2 linked regions of the Roseobacter denitrificans OCh 114 genome follow. The protein of the gene in region 2 interacts with the protein of the main gene of each other region in a pairwise test. Links are inferred from orthologs where the notes say so. Each region holds a gene or a part of one and is shown on either strand. Other genes may lie near its edges.

Evidence for each region.
Region 1: the proteins of rlmB (region 2) and tsaE interact in binary tests that used the Escherichia coli proteins (3 or more experiments, as listed by UniProt). The link is inferred for Roseobacter denitrificans OCh 114 from one-to-one orthologs.

What each region holds. Positions count from the first base shown.
Region 1 is NC_008209.1:440,695-452,154, forward strand. What follows is about bases 3,484-6,216. They hold tsaE (tRNA (adenosine(37)-N6)-threonylcarbamoyltransferase complex ATPase subunit type 1 TsaE), read right to left. Parts: upstream 5,222-6,216; coding sequence 4,745-5,221; downstream 3,484-4,744. Other genes in these bases: RD1_RS02110 (nucleotidyltransferase family protein), read right to left, coding at 3,484-3,744; RD1_RS02115 (aminoglycoside phosphotransferase family protein), read right to left, coding at 3,729-4,748; RD1_RS02125 (PAS-domain containing protein), read right to left, coding at 5,272-6,216. In the rest of the region: double-strand break repair helicase AddA, read right to left, coding at 1-114; double-strand break repair protein AddB, read right to left, coding at 111-3,068; more of RD1_RS02110, read right to left, coding at 3,061-3,483; more of RD1_RS02125, read right to left, coding at 6,217-6,819; RD1_RS02135 (SCO family protein), read left to right, coding at 8,398-9,021; RD1_RS02140 (ActR/PrrA/RegA family redox response regulator transcription factor), read left to right, coding at 9,118-9,672; RD1_RS02145 (YfbR-like 5'-deoxynucleotidase), read right to left, coding at 9,786-10,373; RD1_RS02150 (glycosyltransferase family 8 protein), read right to left, coding at 10,370-11,359. UniProt on the Escherichia coli protein: Required for the formation of a threonylcarbamoyl group on adenosine at position 37 (t(6)A37) in tRNAs that read codons beginning with adenine.
Region 2 is NC_008209.1:3,422,342-3,433,870, forward strand. The notes cover bases 3,219-6,020. They hold rlmB (23S rRNA (guanosine(2251)-2'-O)-methyltransferase RlmB), read right to left. Parts: upstream 5,106-6,020; coding sequence 4,332-5,105; downstream 3,219-4,331. Other genes in these bases: RD1_RS16385 (phosphoribosyl-ATP diphosphatase), read left to right, coding at 3,219-3,300; RD1_RS16390 (CoA-binding protein), read right to left, coding at 3,310-3,780; RD1_RS16395 (hypothetical protein), read right to left, coding at 3,990-4,304; RD1_RS16405 (Na/Pi cotransporter family protein), read right to left, coding at 5,370-6,020. Also shown: RD1_RS16365 (DUF4239 domain-containing protein), read right to left, coding at 4-795; RD1_RS16370 (DUF2147 domain-containing protein), read right to left, coding at 883-1,269; hisA (1-(5-phosphoribosyl)-5-[(5-phosphoribosylamino)methylideneamino]imidazole-4-carboxamide isomerase), read left to right, coding at 1,429-2,148; imidazole glycerol phosphate synthase subunit HisF, read left to right, coding at 2,225-2,986; more of RD1_RS16385, read left to right, coding at 2,983-3,218; more of RD1_RS16405, read right to left, coding at 6,021-7,025; RD1_RS16410 (phosphodiesterase), read right to left, coding at 7,041-7,844; RD1_RS16415 (carbohydrate ABC transporter permease), read right to left, coding at 7,841-8,650; RD1_RS16420 (carbohydrate ABC transporter permease), read right to left, coding at 8,647-9,540; RD1_RS16425 (ABC transporter substrate-binding protein), read right to left, coding at 9,605-10,873; RD1_RS16430 (ABC transporter ATP-binding protein), read right to left, coding at 10,921-11,529. UniProt on the Escherichia coli protein: Specifically methylates the ribose of guanosine 2251 in 23S rRNA.

The sequences.
Region 1 (11,460 bases), 3.0 Mb from region 2 along the record:
CCGGTCCGTCAGCACGCGGGTTTTGCCCGATCCGGCGTTCGCCGCGAGCCATGTGGAGGCATCGGGTCGCGCCGCATCAACCTGTGCCTGCGTCGCCGGGTGGCGCGGGGTCATGACAATTCCTCCGGTACAGGGTCTTGGGTGATGTCCCATTCGCCGTAGCGCGACAGTAAATCGTAATCGCTGCCGTATTGGTCCTTTTCCATCATACGGCGGGCTGTGAAACCCTGATCCATCTCTTTGTAGGCCAGCACCAGCATGCGCAACTCGGCCAGTATCTGCGCGGGTGGTTCGCTGTCCAAAGGCGCCGGAACTTCGACTGGATTCGACCCTAACCCGATGAAAGTCGCCTGTGCCACATGATGCGGCCCCAGTTTTTCAAACGCGCCCTGTTCGACCATCGCCGCCTCGATCAGCAATTGTTTGTCAAAGAGGGTCTGCTGTTTGACCGTGGGCGGCGATCCGGTTTTGTAGTCATAGATCAGCGCATCACCATCCTCAGTCTGGTCAATGCGGTCGGCGCGGGCGGTCAGCGTAAATTCGATGTCCGGCCAGACCATCTTGCCAAGGGCGTCATCCTCGAAAACAACGGGCGTGCCGATGTGCTGGCGCGCGCGTTCGTTCATAACAAACCACTCGGAAATGCGCGTCAGCCGGGCCAGCCACAAGGCGCGGGCGGCAGGCCAGGGCACATCACGGCTCAGCACGTCGCGCGCAATCTCGATCAGGTGATCCGCGTTCAATGTGGCCGGGTCGCGCAGGGTTTGGCGCACGAATTTCTCCATGACATCGTGCGAAACAGTGCCGCGCAGAAGCGCATCCGGATTTTGCACCAGCGGGCCGAGTTTGCGCAGCCTCAGGACGTGTTTGGCATAGATCGTGTAAGGATCGCGGATCAGATGTTTGATGTCCGTGACGGCCAGTCGTTTCGGGCGCGCCGCCAATGGCGGGCGCGGGGCAGGGCGTGCAGCGGGGGTCGCGGGTTCGACCTTTTCGAGTGCCACCGTTTGATCAAGCCAGTATTGACCGCGATCTTGCATCGCCTCCAGCAGCGCGGGGCCGTCCTGACCCTTCAGACCCGAAAGCAGGTTGCACAGCCGATTGACCCAGCGCGATGCGACCGTTTCCGCATCGTCAGAGCGGATCGAGCGCGTCAGCCAGACCTCGGGCGCGGCGATGGCTTGCTGATAATCATGCGCCGCGAGGCCAATCCGCCGTTCCGGCAAGAGTAGCCCGGCCTGATGGCGCAGGGCGCGGTTCAACCACGGGTCCGGGGCGGGTGCTTCGGGCCAGGTTCCATCGTTGAGACCGGCGAGAATAACCAGATCGGCGCCTTGCACGCGCGCCTCCAGCGTCCCCCAGATCATGATGTCGGGGTGCGGCGCGTCGCGGTCGCGCACTTCGCCCTCTGACAGCAGCGCGCCGACAAGGTTGGCATAATCCGATGCGGTCATCGGGCCACCGTGATGTGCCAGTTCCGCAAGGTTCGTCATCACCTTCAGCGCTTCCTGCCCGGCCTTTTGCTTCCAGAGCTCACCGGTATCCTGGCCATCAAGGCCGCAGGAAATCGCCTCGGCGAGCGCGATGTGGGTCTGTGCCCAATGGCTCAGCGGTTGCTCAGTGGTGGAATACATCGCGGCAAAGGTCTGCCCGACCCAAGCCCCCCAAGCATCGACCCCGCGTTGATGATCAGCGTTCGGTGAAATACCCGCAAGCGCCTGTCCGATGCTATCAGCGTCGGGATAAGGCAGCCCGTCACGTCTGATACGAAGTTCCAGCCGTTGCGTGTTCAGAATATGCGCCGCGCGGTTGGAGCCACTATGTGTCAGCGGGTGTTTCAGCAAGGTCAACAACGCTTCGGCATCAAGCCGGCGGTGAAACAGCGCCGCGACATGGCGCAGAAAGCGGCCGGGCGGGCTAAGGTGGAGCGGCGCACCCGCGGAATCGTCCGGCAGGATGTCGAACTGATCCAGCGCTGCGGTAATCTGGCGGGTCAGCATCCGATCCGGCGTGATAACGGCCGCCTTTTGCCCTTCCTCAACCGCCTTGCGCAGGCGCAGGGCAATGGCCAGTGCTTCACTGCGGGGGCTGGGGGCTTCGAGCAGAGTAATCTGGTCGGTCGCCTTGTTCAGGTCATGGAGTTTCGGCCCCTCGGTCAGCCATGCATCCGTCACCGGAGCCGGGCGCAACGAAAGAGACACCAGCGCATTGCGCGCAGGCGAAGGCGGCGGCGCGTCGTGCCATGGCGTGATATCCGAGCGCCCAACGCCGATATTCTGCATCAGTTTGTAAAACCGATATTGCGGATGGTCCTCTGACAAAAGCGCATCATCCAGGTGCAGCCACTGCTGGTGCGGCATGTCAAAATCAAACCCCGGCAAGATCAGCGCGCCCTGCGGCAGGCGGGCAATCGCTTCCATCAATAGCATCGTGGTGCCGCGTGATCCGGTGGAGCCTGCCAGAATGACGGGATGCCGGAGCGGTTCGACCGCCCAGCGTTCCGCGAGGGCGCAGACAAATTGCCGTTGCTGCGCTTCCTTGTCGGGGGTGGTTGTTGTCTGCGCCAGATAATCTTGCACGATGCGGATAAACGTCTGCGTGCGCTGCCAATGGCCCGATATATCAGAAACATCGAGGCTGTTGATCGTTTCAGCCGTGACGCCTTCGCCCTGCATTTCATCCATCAATGCCGCCAGACTGTCGGTCAGATCATAGAGCGATGCGCGCGGGGCGAGCCCCTTTTGCTGCTCAATCAGACGCGCGACGAGTGCGATCAATTCAAGCCGTCGTTGCAGGGGTTTGACGGCAGGCGGGACGGCAAGGCCGGGGGCCAGTCGATCCAGTTCTGTCACGAGGTGAATTTTGGGCAGCAAACGGGCAGGGCCAGCATCGAACAGACTGCGCAATCGCCGCTGCATGCGCGAGGTATTGACGATGAGCTGCACCCGCGCGAGGTCTTCCGGTGCGCCTTGGGCGACCCGGGCCAACAGCCCCTCGATCAGCCCTTTGGGGAAATCAACGCCCGGCGCCAGCCCGAAGACCCGTGGCGTGTCGCTATGTTCAAACATGCCTGTATCCCAGCAGCGCTTCGGCGTTCGTCACGCCCTGTGGATGACCCACATCACACCACAGACCCGCATATTCCATGGCATAGAGCCTGTTTTCGGCCATCAACATGTCCCACAGAATATTCAGGGAGAACGATGGGCGATCTATGTCCGCCAGCCGCTCAGTTTTGATAATCTGCGCGCCGCTGTAAATACTGCCGTCCCCACGTTCAATTCGACCGTTTGCCCCGATCAGGAAGTTGCCCGGCCCGTCATAGCCAACAGCGTTTTGCGGCGGGATACACATCAAAAGGCCGTCCATACGGTCAGGGTCCCATTCTTTTTGCAGTTGGTCCAGCGGATTGACGCCTTTCCAGATGGCATCGGTGTTCAGCGTCATGACCGGACCGGACCCGAGCAAGGGCAGTGCATTGCGCAGACCACCGCCGGTTTCGAGAATATCCGGCGTTTCGACGATCGTCTGAACATTTGTGCCGTGCAGATGTGCCTGAAGGATGTCTGCCTTGTAATGCAGATTTGCAACGACGCGTTCGGCGGGCAATTCGTCGGTCAGCGCGCGTGCGTGATCAATCAAAGGTCGGCCTGCGACCTCAACCATCGGTTTGGGGCGATCAGCGGTCAGATGCTTCATCCGGTTCCCGAAGCCTGCGGCGAAGAGCATTACCGACCAGCCCATTGACCGCTCTTTGATGTGAGTGTGGCGCAGATATCGCACGTCGGTTCGGGCAGGGAGGCCGTGATCAGTTCCGCCGCAGGTTCAAGCATCGGATGGTTGAGGTTGGTCATCAGGTGACCCCAAACGCGGGGGATGAAATCGACGTAGTGGCTTTTCGCATCCCGCATGCAAAGACGTGAAAACACACCCAGAATGCGCATGTTCCGTTGCAGGCCAAAGACGGCATATGCAGCGTCAAACGCCTGCGGGTCCAAGGCGTTCTGCGCGACAAAGCGTGCTTTCATATCCGTCTCAAGTTGTGGATCAACGTCGCGTCTTGCGTCCTGCAGGATCGACATCAGATCATAGCTGCGATGGCCCAGAACGGCATCCTGAAAATCAAGCAATCCAACCCGTGCTACACCGTTTCTCTCTGGCAGCCACAACAGGTTTTCAGCATGGTAATCCCGCTGGATCAGGACGGTCAGGTCGGTGTCATATTGCGCAAGAAGCGGCTCTAACATGGACATAAAGTGACGTTTTGCGTCATTGTCCACGGTGCCCGTGGCACCAAGCTGATACCAGTCAAAGGCCAGTGCAGCGAGTGGTAGGGTGACTGGGGACGCGTATGAACCGAGCTTTGGGGGCGCGTTTTGGTGCAGGTGTGTCAGCACGTCCACAGATGTTTCATACAGCAATTCTTCAAGGGCTGGGTTGTCGGCGATCTGATGTGTAAAGAGGGTATCGCCCAAATCCTCGATCAAGAGAAAACCCGCGTCGGAATCTTCATGCATAATCCGCGGCGCACTCAGGCCCAAAGTCCGCAGGTAGGTCGCGATCTGCACAAATGCGCTGACATTCGTATTGTTGGCCGGAGGCGCATCCATCAGGACGGATGTCTCGCCATTGGCGCGGGTCAACCTGTCGTATCTGCGGTTTGACGCATCACCGGCCAGAGGCGTGACAGTGGCATTCTGCCAGCCCGCCTGCGCGATAAACGCTTTGGCTTGTGCCGCGCGGGTCATAACGCGTTCCAGTCCTGCAGCGGGGCGTTCCATTTCGGATCCGTCCAACGCGCGGTCACGATGCGGCTGTCGTCGGTCGCGCCCTGTGTAAACCGGAGGAACAGCGCATCATTTGGCGTAAGCTGCCCGAGGCGGTCGGGCCATTCGATCAGGCAGATCGCGGTATCAAAGGCTTCGGAGAGGCCAAGCTCTTCGATCTCGTAAACAGATGAAAGACGATAGAGATCCGCATGCCAGAGCGATCCGGAGGACGTGTCATAGGTCTGCACGAGGGTAAAGGTCGGAGACGGTACGTCTTCGGGTTCGCGCAGCAGCGATTGGATCATGTGCCGGGCGAAATGGGTCTTTCCGGCGCCAACAGCCCCGTCGAGCAATAGGGTATCACCGGGGCGCAGCCGCACGCCCAACGCAACGGCAAGCTGCGCGGTTTCTTCGGCGGAACCGACGGTGACTGTGCGGGGAGTGCAAACCATACTGCATGCTTACCGCGCGGGGTGCGGGCTGCAAGCGGATTTGCAACGGGTCAGTCAGATTGCGTGTTTGACGGTTGTTTCAAAGCAGGCGCGCCAGCCTGTTCCAGAAGGGCAAAGCGGACCACAGTGGCCCCTGAGGAAATGCGTGAAACCGTGCATTTGACCTCTGCGCCGGAGTGGAGTCTTGCCGTCATGTCCCACGATGTTTTCTCGCCAAAATCGAGGACAAAATCAATCAACCCGTCCCAGAGTTTATTGGGTGCGCAGTCTTCCTGCCATGCCCGCACGGAGTCGTTGATGGTCACATCCGCAAAAGAATTGTCAGGATCAAGGCCCCACAGCTCGCGATAAGCAAGGTTGCAGAACGTCAGAACGCCGGTTGATGAAAAGACGACGAGCGCCTCGTCGAAGGTATCCATCAGGGATTGGCCAAGCTCAAGTTCGGCGCGGAAATTGCGCGTCACGGAGACTTCGGCGCTGATGTCCTCAATCAGGAACGCGATGGCGCCGTCCGGGTGCGGGCGGCCACTGACACGGTACGTCTGACCGGTTTCAAGTGTCCATGTTTCCTGATAGCGCCCATCCGTTGCGGCAGCGATCACATCGGTGATTTGTTGGCGCCATGAATGGTAGTTCTTGGGTTCCGGCATCCGCCTGTTTTCACGAATCCGGTCAAAGAAGGACATGAGTGTGGGGCGCCCGCTCAGGAAATCCGCTGGCAGTTCGGTGAGGTCGATCAGGGCAGGGTTAAAAAGCGCCAACTGCCCATTGCGATCAAAGATCGCCAGTCCGATGGACAATTGGGCAAAGGTTTTTGCCAGCGTCTGCACAAAATTGCGCTGGGCGGCTTCTGATTTGACCACGGCATTCACGTCAATCGCGTGAAAGATCATGATGTCACCGACACTGGCCACGGTTACGTCATACCAGTCAACATGCTCATTATCCGGCAACTGCGCCGAAACACGCTGTCGGCCTGACTTTTCATGGAAGCTGGGTGCGACGTCAAAGACCGGTTTGACAGGGTCCGGCTCCTTCTGGTGCAGCCTGTTGTAGAGCCCCGTGTAAGCCGCATTGTGCCAGGTTACCGACCCTTCGGAATCGACCTGCCAGATGGCGTGCGGTGTCGTGTCGCTGGCCCGGCGCAGATCTTCCAGTTCGTGCTGGAGGTTTTTGAAGCGCAGCGACTGCGCGGAGGTTTGCACCTCATTTTCAACCATGTTGATTCGCGTGAACGCACCTGCGCGCGTCACCTCAAGGATCGCTGCATCCTCGATATCGCGCGCCGGTACCGTCGTTTGACCGGATTGCGCCGCAAGGGGGCGTTCTGGCAGGTTTGGAAAGCGATTGACCAACCGTTCACGCATCCCGGTCCAATCGTCATGTCCTGGAATGAGTTTATACAGTTTCGCCGCAGTTTCAGAGGCGTGTTCGAGGTTTTCATCCTCAAAGAGAAACGAAACACGGTTTTCTGAGTCGCTGGGTTGCAGGCTGGTGCCAGGAGCGGCCTGTTGCTGTTTGCTGAGCATCCAATAGACGGCCACAAGCGTACTTGAAACAGCGGCCCCCGCAACTGCAGCAATGTCAACGACGTCCATAGTGATTAAGTCCCGTGCAAACCGATGCCACAGGCTTCCCACGGCTTGGTTAATTCACGGTTAATTCGCCGTCAGTTCACGGTGAATATCGCTGTCTATATCGTCGTTCTAAACGGCAAATCGTTGATTTTCACCGCTCGCCACAGGGCGATCACCCTCAACCGCATCAATCCGTCGCCTGAGCCATTTCACTTCGACAACAGCACCGATCCCGCTGCCTTGCGTGGATGATTCCTCGCGACCGTTGGCAAAGCTGAGTTCGGCGCCTGAGCGTTCAAGAAGCGTCTTGGCAATGAACAACCCCAATCCCATGCCCTCATAACCCGGACGTGCGCCTCTATCGGAGGCGGACCGGCGGCGTTTCATGAAAGGGTCGCCAATTCGGCCAAGCAAATGTGGTGGAAACCCGTTCCCGTCGTCCATGATCCGCAGCGAGATCGTGTCCGGTGTCCAACTCGCCTCCACCCAGATCTGCGCCTTTGCGAAATCCACTGCATTCTGGATCAGGTTGCGCACGCCATGAATGATTTCGGGCTTCCGCAGGATTGTGGGTTGCGTGATTTCCGGCCCGACTATCTGAAAGATGATCTCTTTCCCGCGGTCCATATGGGGTTCTGCGGCCTCTTCGAGGACCGCGCGCAAAGGGGCCTGATGCAGGTGCAAATCATCTTTGCCGGCGCGGCCCATGTCGCGCAAGATATCGCGACACCGATCCGCCTGTTCGCGGATCAACGCCGCATCCTCCTGCAAGTCCGCGCGGTCGGACAATTCGTCATATAATTCGCCACTCGCCAGTTTGATGGTCGCAAGCGGGGTGCCGAGTCATGCGCAGCGGCGGCGACAACACCGCCCAAATCCGTCAGCTTTTGTTCGCGCGACAGGGCCATCTGCGTGGCGGATAAGGCGTCAGACATTGAGTGAATTTCGGAGGTGATCCGTATGGAATAGGCACTGATAAAGACAATCGCGATGATCAGCGCGATCCAGTTGCCAAAGAGAAACACGTCAGGGATCGCAAGAATAAAGCCCTGTTCCGTGCGCAGCGGGAAATTGAACTGCGCCAGAAGGGAAACGAGAATGATGGCTGTCCCGCCCAGAAACACGGTTGAGCGCAATGTCAGAACAGCCGCCGAAATCGTGACGGGCCCAAGCATCAGCAGGGCGAACGGGTTGTGCAGACCGCCGGTGAGGAACAACAGAAAACTCAGTTGCAGCAGATCGAAAAGGACCGTCAGCATATTCTGGCTTTCCGTAAGGCGCTTGTTTTCCGGAAAGATGAAAGTGGCCACAAGATTTGCGATGGCAGAGGCCCCAATCGCCAGATAGCACAGGCCCAGTTCAAGCTGTAACCCGTACATCTTTTGCGCCACGGTGATGGCCGCGAGCTGCCCCGCGATGGCGAACCAGCGCAACAGGATCAGGGTCCGAAGTCTGATCCAGTTCGCGCGCCTGTCATCAGAAAAGGGCCTGAGGTTCAGATCTGCCAAAATATCACCGGTTGTTGAGTTGCACTGTCCTTCAAACACGGTAGGACTGACCCTATCTAGGATCAACCCTTGCCTTACGAAGGAGATGCTCATGAATACGCGTTTCATCGCTTTGATTTCTGTCGCTGGCGTGGTCGGCGTTCTGGGCGGCCTGTGGCTTGCAACCCAGTCGTCCAAAAGCGACGATCAGTTCGCGCAGTGCAGATCCAGCACCGTTGCAGGGGGCGCGGGTGCGTTGGGTGGGCCCTTTGAACTGGTCAATGCGCAGGGCGAAACTGTCACCGATGCGGATGTCATCACCGAGCCTTCGATTCTTTACTTCGGCTATACATTCTGCCCGGATGTCTGCCCTCTGGACGTGGCGCGCAATGCCGTGGCTGTCGAGGTTCTGGAAGAGAACGGCATGTCCGTGACGCCGGTATTCATCTCGATCGACCCCAAGCGGGACACGCCCGAAGTTGTTGGCGATTTCGCGGCCAACATGCATGAACGCATGATCGGTCTGACCGGGTCACCCGAGCAGGTCAAGGCGGCGAGCACCGCGTATCGCACGTATTACAAGGCGCATGAGGGGGACGAAGACTATTACCTCGTGGATCATTCGACCTTCAGCTATCTCGTATTGCCGGAACACGGTTTTGTTGAGTTCTTCCGCCGCGAAGTTGCACCGGAACAAATGGCCGAGACAGTGGCTTGTTTTGTCGAGAATGCCTGACCTGTCATAGCCTTATCGGTTAAACTTATTTGACCTGCGGCATTTTGGGCCACATATATGTCTGAACGGTCAATAAGTGTGCAGGAATGAGCGGATATGCCGGATACGAACCCGATTGAGTTAGGTGAGGACAAGAGCATCCTATTGCTGGATGATGACGAGCCTTTCCTGCGCCGTCTGGCAAAGGCCATGGAAAAGCGTGGCTTTCAGGTAGAGACAGCAGGTTCGGTTGCCGCCGGACGTGCCATCGCGACCGCGCGCCCCCCCGCGTTTGCGGTTGTTGATCTGCGGCTTGAGGATGGCAATGGCCTGGATGTCGTCGAAGTTCTGCGCGAAAAGCGCCCGGATACGCGGGTCGTCGTGTTGACGGGATATGGTGCGATTGCAACTGCCGTGGCGGCCGTAAAAATCGGTGCCGTGGATTATCTGTCTAAACCGGCGGATGCGACGGATATCGTGAATGCTCTGCTCGCGACGGGGGATGATCTGCCGCCGCCGCCTGAAAACCCGATGAGTGCGGATCGCGTGCGTTGGGAACACATCCAGCGGGTTTATGAACTGTGTGATCGTAATGTGAGTGAAACGGCGCGTCGGTTGAACATGCACCGCCGGACGCTGCAACGCATTCTGGCCAAGCGCAGCCCGCGCTGAGTTCTCGCGTCAGATCATAAAGCTTGCTGATCTTGCAGACGAAAGGTCGGCTTTGAAAACGCTGACCTGAGGCGCGGTGCGTGGCTACTGCGTGCCGGCTTGGCCCGTGAGGATCACGGCATGGCAGCCAGCAATTCGTTGTGACGCGCGGTAAAGGCGTCGCGCGTCTCAGCCGGGGGCCGCAGGGTAATTTCCAGCCCTTGCATGATCTTGTGATCCGGTGTGCCAAAGAACTTGCTGGCCTCGGTTTCTGAAAAACCGGCGATCTGCGTGGCTTCCATCCATGCGCTGATTTTATCGGCCTTCTTGATCTGACGCTTCACGGCGACAGGAATGGCAGCAGGTAGACCAAACCGCAGGTGGATGGCCGCCGTCAGTCGCTCATCCAGCGCCTCATACCCCGGCCCGACAGCGGCCTTTACCGGGGAGATCATATCGCCGATCACGTATTCCGGGGCGTCATGCAAAAGGGCTGCCAATCGCCATTTCGCGGGTGATTTATCAGCGATGCGGGTAAAAAGCGTCTCTACCAAAAGCGAATGTTCCGCAACTGAATAGGCATGCGCGCCACTGGTCTGGCCATTCCAGCGCGCCACAAAGGCAAGACCGCGCGCGATATCTTCAATTTCTACGTCAACCGGAGTCGGATCCAGCAAATCCAGCCTGCGCCCCGATAGCATTCGCTGCCAGGCCCGCTTCATCGGTGGACCGTCAATTCATTAGGAAATCTCGCGAGATAGTGCGCTATTTTCCGGGCTGTTATCAGATGTTTGATCAGCATTTTCGTCATTTTCATACTGTCCGGCGCGAGTCTTCTACCCCCCGTTTCCACTTGTCTGGAACCTGAAAAGTGTGTCCTGATGAAACGATCAAATGAGTCAGCAAAGCGCGGTTCGAACTGTCCGCTCTCGTCTTTCCATGGTTTCGCGGGCCCGATGAAATGTATGATGTTCGGATATGCGAAAACTGCAAAAAGCCGCGTGGACCACGAATATTGCCAGTTCCAGACGGGGCTTATTTCGGCCCAGTCGTTTTGCAGCACCGCATTGTAAAGGTTCTGATCATGCCGTTTCAAATCCCGACGGCGTGCGCGGCCAAATTCGACGCAACGTCGCATCAGCTCCTGTTCGGTATAGGCCTGCACATCCATTAGCATTACTCCTGCGTTGAAGTATGCAGATGGGGGTATCCCTTTGATCGTATTCCGCTTGTTTTGCCGTTTTGGTGTGCGCCATTGCACGTTGTCGCGAACCGATGCGATGCAATGCGGTGCTACATCAATATCAAAAAGCGCGTTGAAATCGCCACCTTGAACGAAAATATCCGAATCCAGATAGAGAATTTTGTCATATTCACCGGCAAAAGCGGTCGGCAAGGCGATGCGCAAATATACGTCATGCGTTTTGCCCTTATCCAAGCGCAGGCCTTCAAAGACGTCGCCGACATCTACGTGACAAAGCCGTATGCCCAATCCGGCAAGGCTGTCCGGAAGCACAACTGCCTGATGACCGTAACAGATACAGATGTCGAATTCCGGCTTTTCCACAAGCGATGCAATCTGCGCCGCGGCATGTGCCGCAAAAACAAGGTAATTCTGGTCGCAACAAAAGACGATTGCCCTTTTGTGGCGTGCCGGGCGCGATGCCGTCAACCTGACGTGAAATGACTCTGCGGGTGCTGTGGACATAGCCGGGCGTTTGCTCGTTGCGTTCTGTAAATGTGTCGCTGGCGGGGCTGTACTCAAGACACGCCCACTTCTAGAGAACTGAAAGATATTGTCCAGCACTC
Region 2 (11,529 bases):
GCGTCAGTTGTCTCTGCTCATGGACTTCAAAAGCTCCTGCATGGGCGTCTGGTCGCTCAACAGGAAACCGTGCCTTGGATCGTCTAGATCCGTGATCAGCGTGATAACACATGCAAAAGCGATCACCATCCCGGGCAGAAGTTCCGATCGCCTGCCAAAACTGACGCCGAACCGATAGCTCGTCGTGGCAAGTCCGACGGCGGATACCACATAAAGCGCGAGCCAGATGGAGGGCGGAATGGCATAGCGCACGCCAACGGCAACGCGCAGAGTGTGCACATCAATCACCTCATTGATGCCGCTCACGGCAAGCGCATGTGTCGGCGTGGGCGCGGCCTGCCCCGCTGCGACGACTGTTTGCCACATTTCGGAATGAAGCTGCTCTGACGCACGGATGACCGAAAAATACTCAGCAATCGTTGTTTCGGGTCGGATGATGTCAACACGGATGCGGGTGTATTCTGTGAGCAGTGCACGCAGCTTTGACCGGTCTTCCGTTTCCAGCAGATCCGCCCTCAGAAACGCCGTGCCAATGGCGTTTGCCTCATCCAGAACGACCCCGCGCCGTTCGGAGAAATTCGATGCAGCTATGCCAAAGGTGAAGGCGAGCAAAAAGCTGACCAGCCCAAGAATGGACCCGGTGACAATCCCGGTTGACCCGCTTTCGACAAAATCCGCGTGCTCACGCCGACGCCGCCCAATGCGAAAACCGACTTCGGTGGCAGCAAAGAAAAAGGCAAGGCTGAGCGCGAATGTGCCCCACAGGGGTAAAATATCGAAAGTTGAAGTCATCATGCCGTTACTGAATTCTGTTGCCCGCCATCCCTTCAGGCTAGCAGCACAATTCAGGTAGCGCTAGAACCGCGTTGACGAACCGCCGTTTCAGTTCACCCGCGCCCAGGTCTGTGTCGAGCACAAAAGACCACCCGCCACACAGCCGGACAACCGCATCCTGTCCCCGTCAAGCGCGATCTTGCCACGATAGATTTTACCATTGCTGGGCCGCCAGACCTGCCCGGTGTATTTTCCATCCCCCTGAGGGGCCATATCAATCACCAGCGTTTTGCCTCGGTTGGGCGAGGTATATTCGGCCCCCTCCTTGAACGTCCGTTCGATCGTACCGCAGAAATTCGCACCACAAGGCGCGATCGCCACATGTGCAAAGGCCCCGTCATCAGGCTCGGTTTGCCAGGTTCCCAACAGGGGGTCCGCCATGGCCATGCCGCCTGCACATACCCATGACGCAATCGCCAGAGTGATAACGCGCATCATGATCCCTTCCTTTTTCAGACGATAACACCCTGCCCCTTGCCCGCGCATTCTGGCAAGCATGACCACACGTCGCGTTGCAAATCACGCCCATCCGGTGCACAAGCCCGGCTGATATGATGCACCGCGCCATGGCGCGCCCAGACCGGAACGAAATCAATGATCCTATATCCCGCGATTGATCTCAAAGACGGACAGGCTGTGCGGCTTGTCCACGGGGACATGGACCGCACCACCGTTTTCAACGACGACCCGGCAGCGCAGGCGCGATCCTTTGTCGCGGCAGGCTGCACGTGGCTGCATCTTGTTGATCTGAACGGTGCCTTTGCTGGGGAACCTGTGAACGCGGCCCCGGTCGAGGCGATCCTCAAGGCTTGCCCGGTGCCGGCACAGCTTGGCGGTGGCATACGCGATATGGCCACCATCGAGCGCTGGCTCAACAAGGGGCTGGCCCGGGTCATTCTTGGCACCGTCGCCGTGGAAAACCCTGATCTGGTCCGCGAGGCGGCGCGCGCCTTCCCCGATCAGGTCGCCGTGGGGATTGATGCACGCAACGGGTTCGTTGCGACCAAAGGCTGGGCAGAGGAAACCGATGTGCAGGCCACCGATCTGGCCAAGAGCTTTGAGGACGCCGGTGTCGCGGCGATCATCTACACTGACATCCTGCGTGATGGTGCCATGGGCGGGCCGAACACGCAGGCAACGGCGGACCTCGCGCGCGCCGTCAGTATTCCGGTGATCGCATCCGGTGGGGTTTCCTCGCTCGATGATCTGCTGGCATTACGGGACAGCGGTGTGATTTCCGGTGCCATATCAGGTCGCGCGCTCTATGATGGGGCGATTGATCTGGCGCAGGCGCTTGAAGCGCTCAAAACGTGAGGCGCACCCCGTGATACCCGGGGGCAACAGGATCAACCCGCTTGCCCCGCCGCGCACGACACCCTAGAGATGCCGCATGTTGAAAACCCGCATCATCCCCTGTCTGGACGTCGCTGATGGCCGCGTGGTCAAAGGCGTGAACTTTGTCGATTTGCGCGATGCGGGCGACCCGGTGGACGCCGCCATCGCCTATGATGCCGCGGGCGCGGATGAGCTGTGTTTTCTGGACATCACGGCGACGCATGAAAACCGGGCGACCATGTTTGATGTGGTCACGCGCACGGCAGAACATTGCTATATCCCGCTGACCGTGGGCGGGGGTGTGCGCAGCGTGTCAGATGTGCGCGCGTTGCTTTTGGCCGGTGCGGACAAGGTGTCGTTCAATTCCGCCGCCGTGGCCAACCCCGATGTGGTCGCGCAGGCGGCGGATCAGTTTGGCAGCCAGTGCATCGTTGTGGCCATAGACGCCAAGACCACCTCGCCCGGCAAATGGGAAATCTTTACCCATGGCGGGCGCAAACCGACCGGCATTGACGCCGTGGCCTTCGCGCAGACAGTGACGGCAAAGGGTGCTGGAGAAATCCTGCTTACCTCCATGGATCGTGATGGCACGCGGGCCGGGTTCAATCTGCCCCTCACCCGCGCCATTTCAGACGCGGTGAATGTGCCCGTGATCGCCTCTGGCGGGGTCGGCACGCTCGACCACCTTGTCGAGGGCGTAACAAAGGGCGGTGCATCCGCGGTCCTCGCCGCATCGATCTTCCATTTCGGGGATTACACGATCGCTCAGGCCAAACAGCACATGTCGGACGCTGGCATCCCCATGAGGCTCATATGACACTTGACGCTCTGTTCGCCACCATTCTGGACCGAAAAACTGCCGATCCCGCCAGCAGCTGGACGGCGCAACTTCTCTCCAAAGGACCGGAAAAATGCGCGGAAAAATTCGGAGAAGAGGCGGTTGAGGCCATAATCGAAGCTGTCAAGGGCGACCGCGACGCCCTGACTGGCGAGGCCGCGGATGTGCTGTATCATTTGCTGGTCATGCTTGCAGCCTGCGATGTGGACTTGAAAGACGTCCTGGCGGAACTTGAGCGGCGACAAAATACATCTGGGATCGCTGAAAAACAGGGCAGATTCAAGGCGCCGTAACCGTCAGCCTCAGGTCAGGCGCGAGGATATCATGCCGGTCGAAAAGCCACCCATGCGCAATTCGCCGAACAACCTTTGATATTCAATCTTGGGGCAGCGGTTCTGCACCACGGTAATGCCGCGCGCCTGAGCTTTTTGCGCTGCCGCCTCATGCGACACGCCGATTTGCATCCAGATGGTTTTCAGATCCGGCAGCACCGCGAGCGCTTCGTCCACAATCTCCAGCACGGCTTCGGAGCGGCGAAAGATGTCAACCATATCAACCGGTCGATCAATACTGTTCAGCGTCTCATGCACGACCTCGCCAAACAGCGTCTCGCCTGTGTGCCTCGGGTTGACCGGCAGCACCTTGAACCCCTTGAGGTTCAGATAGCGCGCAACAAAATAGCTGGGCCGCACCGGGTTCATTGAGACACCGACAACGGCGATCGTCCTGGTCTGCTGCAATATGCGTTTGAGCGAAGCGTCCGAATAGTCCATGCGCCACCCTAGCCCAGCCACGGGGCGAAAAAAAGAGCGTCCAGTGCCTGAGGCAAAGGACGCTGCAAGGTACGGAACGAGGGACAGTCTAAACTCAAAAGGCGTTCCGAGCCTTCTGACATGATGAATAGATAGGGAGTGGTATCCACAGTTCCAGCCCCGCTCGCACTTCTGTGAAGGAAAGGTAAATTTGTCGCAGTGGCGCAGGTTCAGTCGAAAATGTCTTCGATCACGTCAAAGGCTTCTTCGAGGATATGCCGCATCAGCCCCTTGCGCCGCTTCACGGGCTTGCGGCGCTGCGCATAATCTGCATGATACTGATGCTTCTTGGATTTTTTCACCGGTTTTGACGGCACATAGCCGCGTTCCTGCCTGTTGGTTGCACGCTCCTGTTTGAAACGTTTCATGTCATGCAGGGGGGCACCGCAATTGGCGCATGTCAGCTCATGACGGTCTTTGCCAAGCACTAGTGCGGCACGTGATCCGCAATAACAACAGGTGGCGATTTTAGTCGGATATCCCATGTCTGCCCTTTTCGGTCTGCACTGTTTTCAGACCCTCTGTGTGGCATATAAGGCGATTGCCGCCGCATTCGATACGTTGAGCGACCCAAATTGGCCTGCCGCATCAATCCGCACGAGGGAATCGACAGTCTCTTTGGTTTTTTCGCGCAATCCCGGCCCTTCTGCCCCCAGCACCAGCGCAACGGGGCGGTCCCGCTTGCCCTCAATGGCCTGTTCCAGCGTGTCGCTGGCTTCGCCATCCAGGCCCAGCACGATGTAGCCCATACCCTGCAAAGCACGAATCGTATCCGACAGATTGCGGACCCGCAAATAGGGCTGCCGCTCCAGCGCACCGCTGGCAGATTTGGCCAAGGCGCCAGTTTCGGGCGCTGAATGATGCCGTGTCCCGATCACGGCAGACGCGCCAAACACTTCGGCAGAGCGCAGGATCGCCCCCACGTTATGCGGGTCCGTCACCCGATCAAGCAACAGGACGCGCGGATGCTCGGCGCCGACGCAAACGTCTTCAAGGCTGCCCCAGTTCAGCGGTTTGACCTCCAGCGCCGCCCCCTGATGCACCGAACCGGGATCAAGCGGTGCGCTGAACTTTCGAGGGTCCACCACTTCGGGCGTGATACCCGCTGCTTCAATCGCCCCTGCCAGTTTGGCCTGCGCATTCAGCGTCACGATCAGTTGCAATTTCTGACGCGCGGGATTTTCCAGCGCATCGCGCACCGCATGCAGGCCAAACAGCCAGATTGTCTCGCGATTTTCCGATTTTTTGTCCTGCTCCTTGCGCACGACCCATTTTGGTTTTTTCATTGCGGGCTTCCAACTGATTTTAGACGCACGAAAGCGACGGTTTTCGCCTTGACGGCTCAGGACACCGCTTGTAATCACGCCCACACTGTTTATGCAATGCATCGGCAGCGTGGGCGACAGGCCGCAAGGTGTGGCAGGGGACTGTAACTCCCTCGCGGAGACGCACGCCTGGTTCGATTCCAGGGTCGCCCACCATTTTCTGACATGAAAAATCTGGCAGGCACCGTGGCCTTGGGCCTTAGCGGATTTTGAGAAACATGATGATCATGCAAGACGGCTCTTCAGGAGGTCGCCGGATTTGAGCAGGATCGGGTGGCCGACCATCGAAAACGCCGTGTTTACCTGTTTCAATGCTCTGAGCGTTTCCTGATGAATATTGCTCGTCTCGATGCTTTCAGCGAGCCCTTCACGCAGGCGCCCGATATGGCTGCGCTGCAGTTTCTGTTCCACTTTGCGTACCTTTTCCTTTGCCGCCACCAGTTCGCGTGCCTCGGCAGGATTCTGGTTCATCATGACATTCAGCGCCAGTTGCACGTTGCTTTGAACCCGGTCGGCAAAATCGCGGATTTCCTCGCGTCCTTGCTGTGAGAATTGTAGCTTTTGCCTGTCCAGACGCCGGGCCAGATCCACCATGATCCGCGCAATCGCATCGGATGCGGAATCCAAGCTGGATGAGATGGACGCAAGTTCCATCGACCGGCGGCTCAGATCTTCATCCAGACCGGTCTGACCAAGGCGGGCGAGATAGAGTTTGATTTCCAGATGCATTTGCTTGGTCGCTTTTTCTTGATCGACAATCCCCTTTGCCGTCGCGCTGTTCCACGCGTCATAAAGCGGTTCGACCGCGACCAGCATCTGTTCGATCTTTTGTCCCATGCCCAGCAACTCGCGCGCTGTGCAATCAAGGGCCCGCTGGGGGCGATCCAGCAAGGCCGGATCAAGCGCGCTTGTCACATTCAATGCAGCGTTGGCGACGGGTTTCTCGGTCATGACACGCGACAGCGCAGCCGTGATCAGGCCCACAAACGGCAAGGCTGCGATTGCCAGTATCAGATTGAAGGCCAGATGAAGGTTAATCGTCTGGCGCACCGGGGTTGCGCCAAGGTAGCGCAAGAGTTCCGGCAGGGCAGAAACAAGCAGCAAGGCAAGGGCCGCCCCGCCACCACGCAGGATCAGATTGGCCATGACCATCCGCCGCGCGGCAACCGGGGCCGTATAGGTCAACAGGAAGGCGATCAGGCCACCGCCCAGATTGGCACCCAGGATCATGGCCGCGGCGGCAAGCACCGGCAGGATGGACTGCCCCGCAAGCGTGACGAACAACAAAACCGCCGCAACGCTGGAATGTACGCTCCAGGCAAACACCGCGCCAATCGCGAAGGCGGTTAATAGATCACGGCCCAGATAGGCCATCACGACCTGCGTGCCGGGATTGGATATCAGTGGCTCGGTTGCGGCGCGGATCATGTCCAGTGACACAAAGATCAGCGCAAGCCCGATCATGATGCGACCAATCTGGCGCGTGCTGCTGCCTTCACCACGCAGAAACACCACGACGCCCAACAGCAGCAACAGTGGGATCAGGATGGGCTGACGCACCATCAAAAGCTGCGTAACGATGGCCGACCCCACATCCGCCCCCAGCAGGATCGCAAGCCCGGTCGCGGTGGCAAGCCCACTTTTGGACACGAAATTGGACACCAGAACAGCCACCGCAGTGGAGCTTTGCAAGAGCACAGCCGCGCCCATGCCGGTGCCCGCCGCAAGCAAGCGGTTTTTCGCGGAATGGCGCAGCCAGATGCGCATAGGCGCGGCAAACCCCCGCTCGACCCCGGTGCGCACCAAACGCACGGCCCAGATCAACAGCGCCGCAGCGCCTGCGATCTGCACGAGGACTTGGAGGATGTGAGGGTCGTTCACCGGGCGGACTTTCGTTCAGGGGGTGTCATCAAAAGGGAAGGGGCCTGCGCCAGCGACGGGCCCGATACGGATCGTTTGAAAGCCACCGTCCCAGCGATGCAAGAGGCAGCCGTCTTCTTGGTGCATATACCCCCGCGGGGCGTCAGGGCGACAGTCAAAGGCAAAGCTACTGCAGGGGGAGGGACAGGAGATCGCGATATGCCCGCCCACATCGCTGATCATCGTGCTGTGGATGTGACCGCACAGCAAGCGCAGCGGCCCTTGATAGCCCGCCACGATCTCGCTTAGCGCGTTTTTGTTGCTGAGCCCGATGGCGTCCATAAAGCCGATGCCGCAGAGAAAGGGCTGATGGTGCAGCGCCAGCAAGACCGGCGCGCCCTCTGCCTGCGACAGGGCGTCTGACAGAAACGACAGGCTCTCAGGCGCAAGCCTGCCCCCGCCCTGCCCCTCTACCAATGTATCAAGCCCAATCAGGTGGAGATCGCCAATGGACCGGACCCAGTTGAGCGGACCGGTCGGCGCAAACTGCTCGGCAAAGGCGGCACGCAAAGTCGCGCGCCCGTCGTGGTTGCCGGGGATCACATGGATGGGCAAACCCAGCGGGGCCACCAGCCTTTTGAACCGCTTATAGCTTTCGGCACTGCCATCGTCGCTCAGATCACCACTGACAAGCACCGCATCCACCGCGCCGATCTGATCGCGGATGCTGTTGATCCGCGCCACCAATCGTTCCAACGCATCCGCAGTATCCAGCCGCCCCGACACAAGCGCGCCCTCCGGCACGATATGGGTATCCGTGATGTGCAGGATCGTCGTCATTTGATCCCCGCGCGCAAAAATGCCTGAACGAACTGGCGCTGGAATATCAGGAAGGCGATCAGCAAGGGGGCTACCGACATGAGGGTGGCAGCAGAAATGATGCTGATATCAACGCCGTTTTCCGGCGCGCCAAAGATCGACAGGCCCACGGTCAGGGGCCGCGTATCGGGCGAATTGGTGACGATCAGCGGCCACAGGAAGTTGTTCCAATGGGTGGAGACAGAAACCAGCGCATAGGCCAGATAGGTCGGTTTTGCCAAAGGCACATAGACCCGCCACAAGATACCCAGCAGGCCACAGCCCTCGATGCGCGCGGCCTCGTGCAGCTCAATCGGGACCCCTTTGAACGCCTGCCGCATCAGAAAAATGCCGAACGCGCTGGCCATATAGGGCATGCCCACGCCCAGAATGGTGTCAAACAGCCCAAGGCGCGACACCATCGCATAGTTTTCCACGATCAGGACTTCGGGCAGGATAAAGAGCTGCATCAGCACCAGAATGAAGACGAAATCCTTGCCCGGAAACTGCAACTGCGCAAAGGCAAATCCGGCCAATGTGGTCAGGAAAAACTGCCCGATCAGGATCACGGTCACCAGCAGGAAGGTGTTGAGGAAATACTTCAACCACGGCGCCCCGGCCCATGCCACGCGAAAATTTTCCAGCGTCCAGGGGGAAAAGAGGTTCAGGTTGACCGCGTCAGACGTGGAATGCGTGGCCGCCCAGAAGGCAAAGAGCAAGGGCGCCACCCAGATGACAGCCAGCAGGATCGCCCCGAAACTGTCCATGAAGTTGCTCAGGCTCTTCATTGGTAATGCGTCCTTTTATCGAGGTAGCTGAACTTGATCGCCGCCACGATGGCCAGCACCACGATGACCATGATGGTCATGGCAGCCGCACTTGGCGCATCAAAGAAGGCAAAGGCCATTTCCCAAATGTAATAGAGCAGCAGTTTGGAGGCGTCCGACGGCCCGCCCTTGGTGAGAATGAACAAATGGTCGATCAGCTTGACCGAATTGATCAGCGCATTGACCGCAATGAACACTGTCGTGGGCATCAGGAGCGGCAACACGATACGCCGCGTATAGGTCCAGCGGCTCGCACCCTCAATGTCGGCGGCCTCCTTCAGATCCTCGGGGATTGTTTGCAAGGCGGCGAGGTAGAAGATCATGAAAAACCCCGCCTCTTTCCAGATCGTCACGATGATGATCGCCCACAGGGCGGTTTCCGGTTGCCCCAGCCAGTTCACCGACGGCAGACCAAACAGGCTGCCGATCTGATCCAGCACGCCAAGGCCAGGGGTGTAGAAGAACAGCCACAGGTTTGCGGCTGCAATCATCGGCAGGACGGTCGGCGTAAAATAGGCGGTGCGCACAAAACCGCGCGCGCGGATTTTTCCGTTTGCCCACAGCGCCATGGCCAGCGCAATGCCCATCGACACCGGGATCGTGACCCCGGCGTAGATCAGGTTGTTCTTGACCACGAGCCAGAAGGTCGGATCGGCAAAAAGGTCAGTGTAGTTTTCAAGACCCACATATTCGACGGGTTTGCGGCGTGTGCCGCGTGAAAACAGGCTCGTCCAAAGAGTTGCAATGCTTGGATAAAAGGCAAAGGCAGAGAGCAGCACGAGTGCCGGAGACAACAACAGCCAGCCGTAAATGGCCTGCCTGCGACGTTCGAGGGTGGCATGTTCTGACATCGTGCCGCTCCGCCTTGGGACAGCTCGGGCCGATGCGTTTCATGCACCGGCCCGACCGGAGTTGTTATTGGTAGTCGCGCAGCAAACGCTCGGCGGCGGCTTGCGCCTCGGCCAGTGCATCGGCCGGTTCCTTCGCGCCGGTCAATGCAGACTGGATCGCGTTGTTCAGACCATCGCGCACGCGGGCCGTCTCGAAGGTCGAGAACTCGGCCACGGCGTTTTCCAGCTGGTTGCGCGCAACCAGTGCAGGCGGGAATTCTTCCGTATAGGTCTTGAGCGCTTCGGTCTCATAGGCGGCAGGTGACACACCCATGTAGCCTGTCCCGATGGACCATGCTGCCGCCTGCTCGGGCGCGGTCATGAACTGTATCAGCTTCAGGGCCGCCGCACGCTCTTCGTCCGTTGTGTCCTTGAACAGGTAGAAATTGCCGCCCCCCGTGGGCGACCCCTTGCGCACATTCGCAGGCAATTCGGCCACACCAAAATCAAAGCTCGCGCCATTCTTTACCGCCGTCAGGTTGCCGGTCGAATGCCACATCATGGCCGTTTGCCCCTCAAGGAAGGCCTGACGCAATGTGCCCCATTCGACAGTGCCCGTCGGCATGATGCCATGCTCGGTGGAGAGTGACTTCCAGAACTCCAGCGTTTCCACAACGGTCGGATCATCGAAATAGGTGGTCAGACCATCGCCCGACATCACCTCTTTGCCGTTCTGTATCGCCAGCGCCTGAAACATCCAATAGGGATAGCCAGTGGACGGGATCATCAGCCCGTAGGTGTTATCATTCGTCAGGGCCTTGCCCATCTCGATCATCTCATCCCAGGTGGCGGGAGGTGCTTCGGGATCAAGTCCCGCAGCACGGAACATATCCTTGTTGTAATAGGCCACGATGGTGGATCGCTGGAACGGGATGCCCCATGTCTGCCCTTCGATTTTGCCATTGGCCATCAGTGCCGGGTAAAAGCTGTTCAGCCATACCTGATCCGCCTCGGTTGTGGCGACCTCTTCGAACGGGATGATGAGTTCCTGCTCGATCAGGTCATAGGCGTCGATGGAAAACATCACCGCAAGCTGCGCAGGCTCGCCGGATGCAAGGGCGGACAAGGCGCGCACACGCGTGTCATCATAATTACCCGAATAGATCGCGTTGACCTTGATGTCCGGGTTTGCGGCCTCGAAATCCGCAACAATGCCGTCCACCACTTCGGTCAACGCTCCGCCGACCGCTATCGGGTAATACATCGTCAATTCAGTCTCTGCCGTTGCTGGCACGGCAAGCCCCGCCGCCATGGCCGTGGCCAATCCCAGCCCTGTTGTCGAAAAGTGTCTCATTGTTCTCTCCCTTGATTTTACTGGTGAATTTCGCCGCCCAGCAGGTGTTACCCCGCCAGCCGATGGCCTGCCGCGTCAAAAACGTGCAGGTTTTCGTCGTCAAACGTGATGTCGATTTCGCGGCCCTCCGCCATCATCGAGAGTCCAGGCTTCAGCACGCACAAACCCGAGGCATCTGCATGATCCAGACCGATCAGGGTCTCTGCCCCCAGAAACTCGCTTTCACTGACCCTGCATTGCATCCGGCCTTGCCCTTTTGGCACGATCTGGATGTTTTCCGCCCTGATCCCAATGGTCTTATCCGTGCCAAAACCGCTGAAAACATGCGACGCGATCAAGGCCATGGGGGGCGCGCCGACAAATTCCGCGACAAAGGTGTTCTTTGGTCTGCTATAGAGGTCTTCGGGCGCGCCGACCTGCTGGATATGGCCATCCTTCATCAGGACGACGGTGTCGGCCATGCTCATGGCTTCGGTCTGATCGTGGGTGACGTATACAACCGTGATGCCCAGATCACGCTGCAGTTTCTTGATGTCCTTGCGCACCGCGTTGCGCAGCTTTGCATCAAGGTTCGACAGAGGTTCATCCATCAGACACAGCCGTTGCCCCGCCACAATCGCGCGCGCCAAGGCGACGCGCTGGCGCTGGCCGCCGGA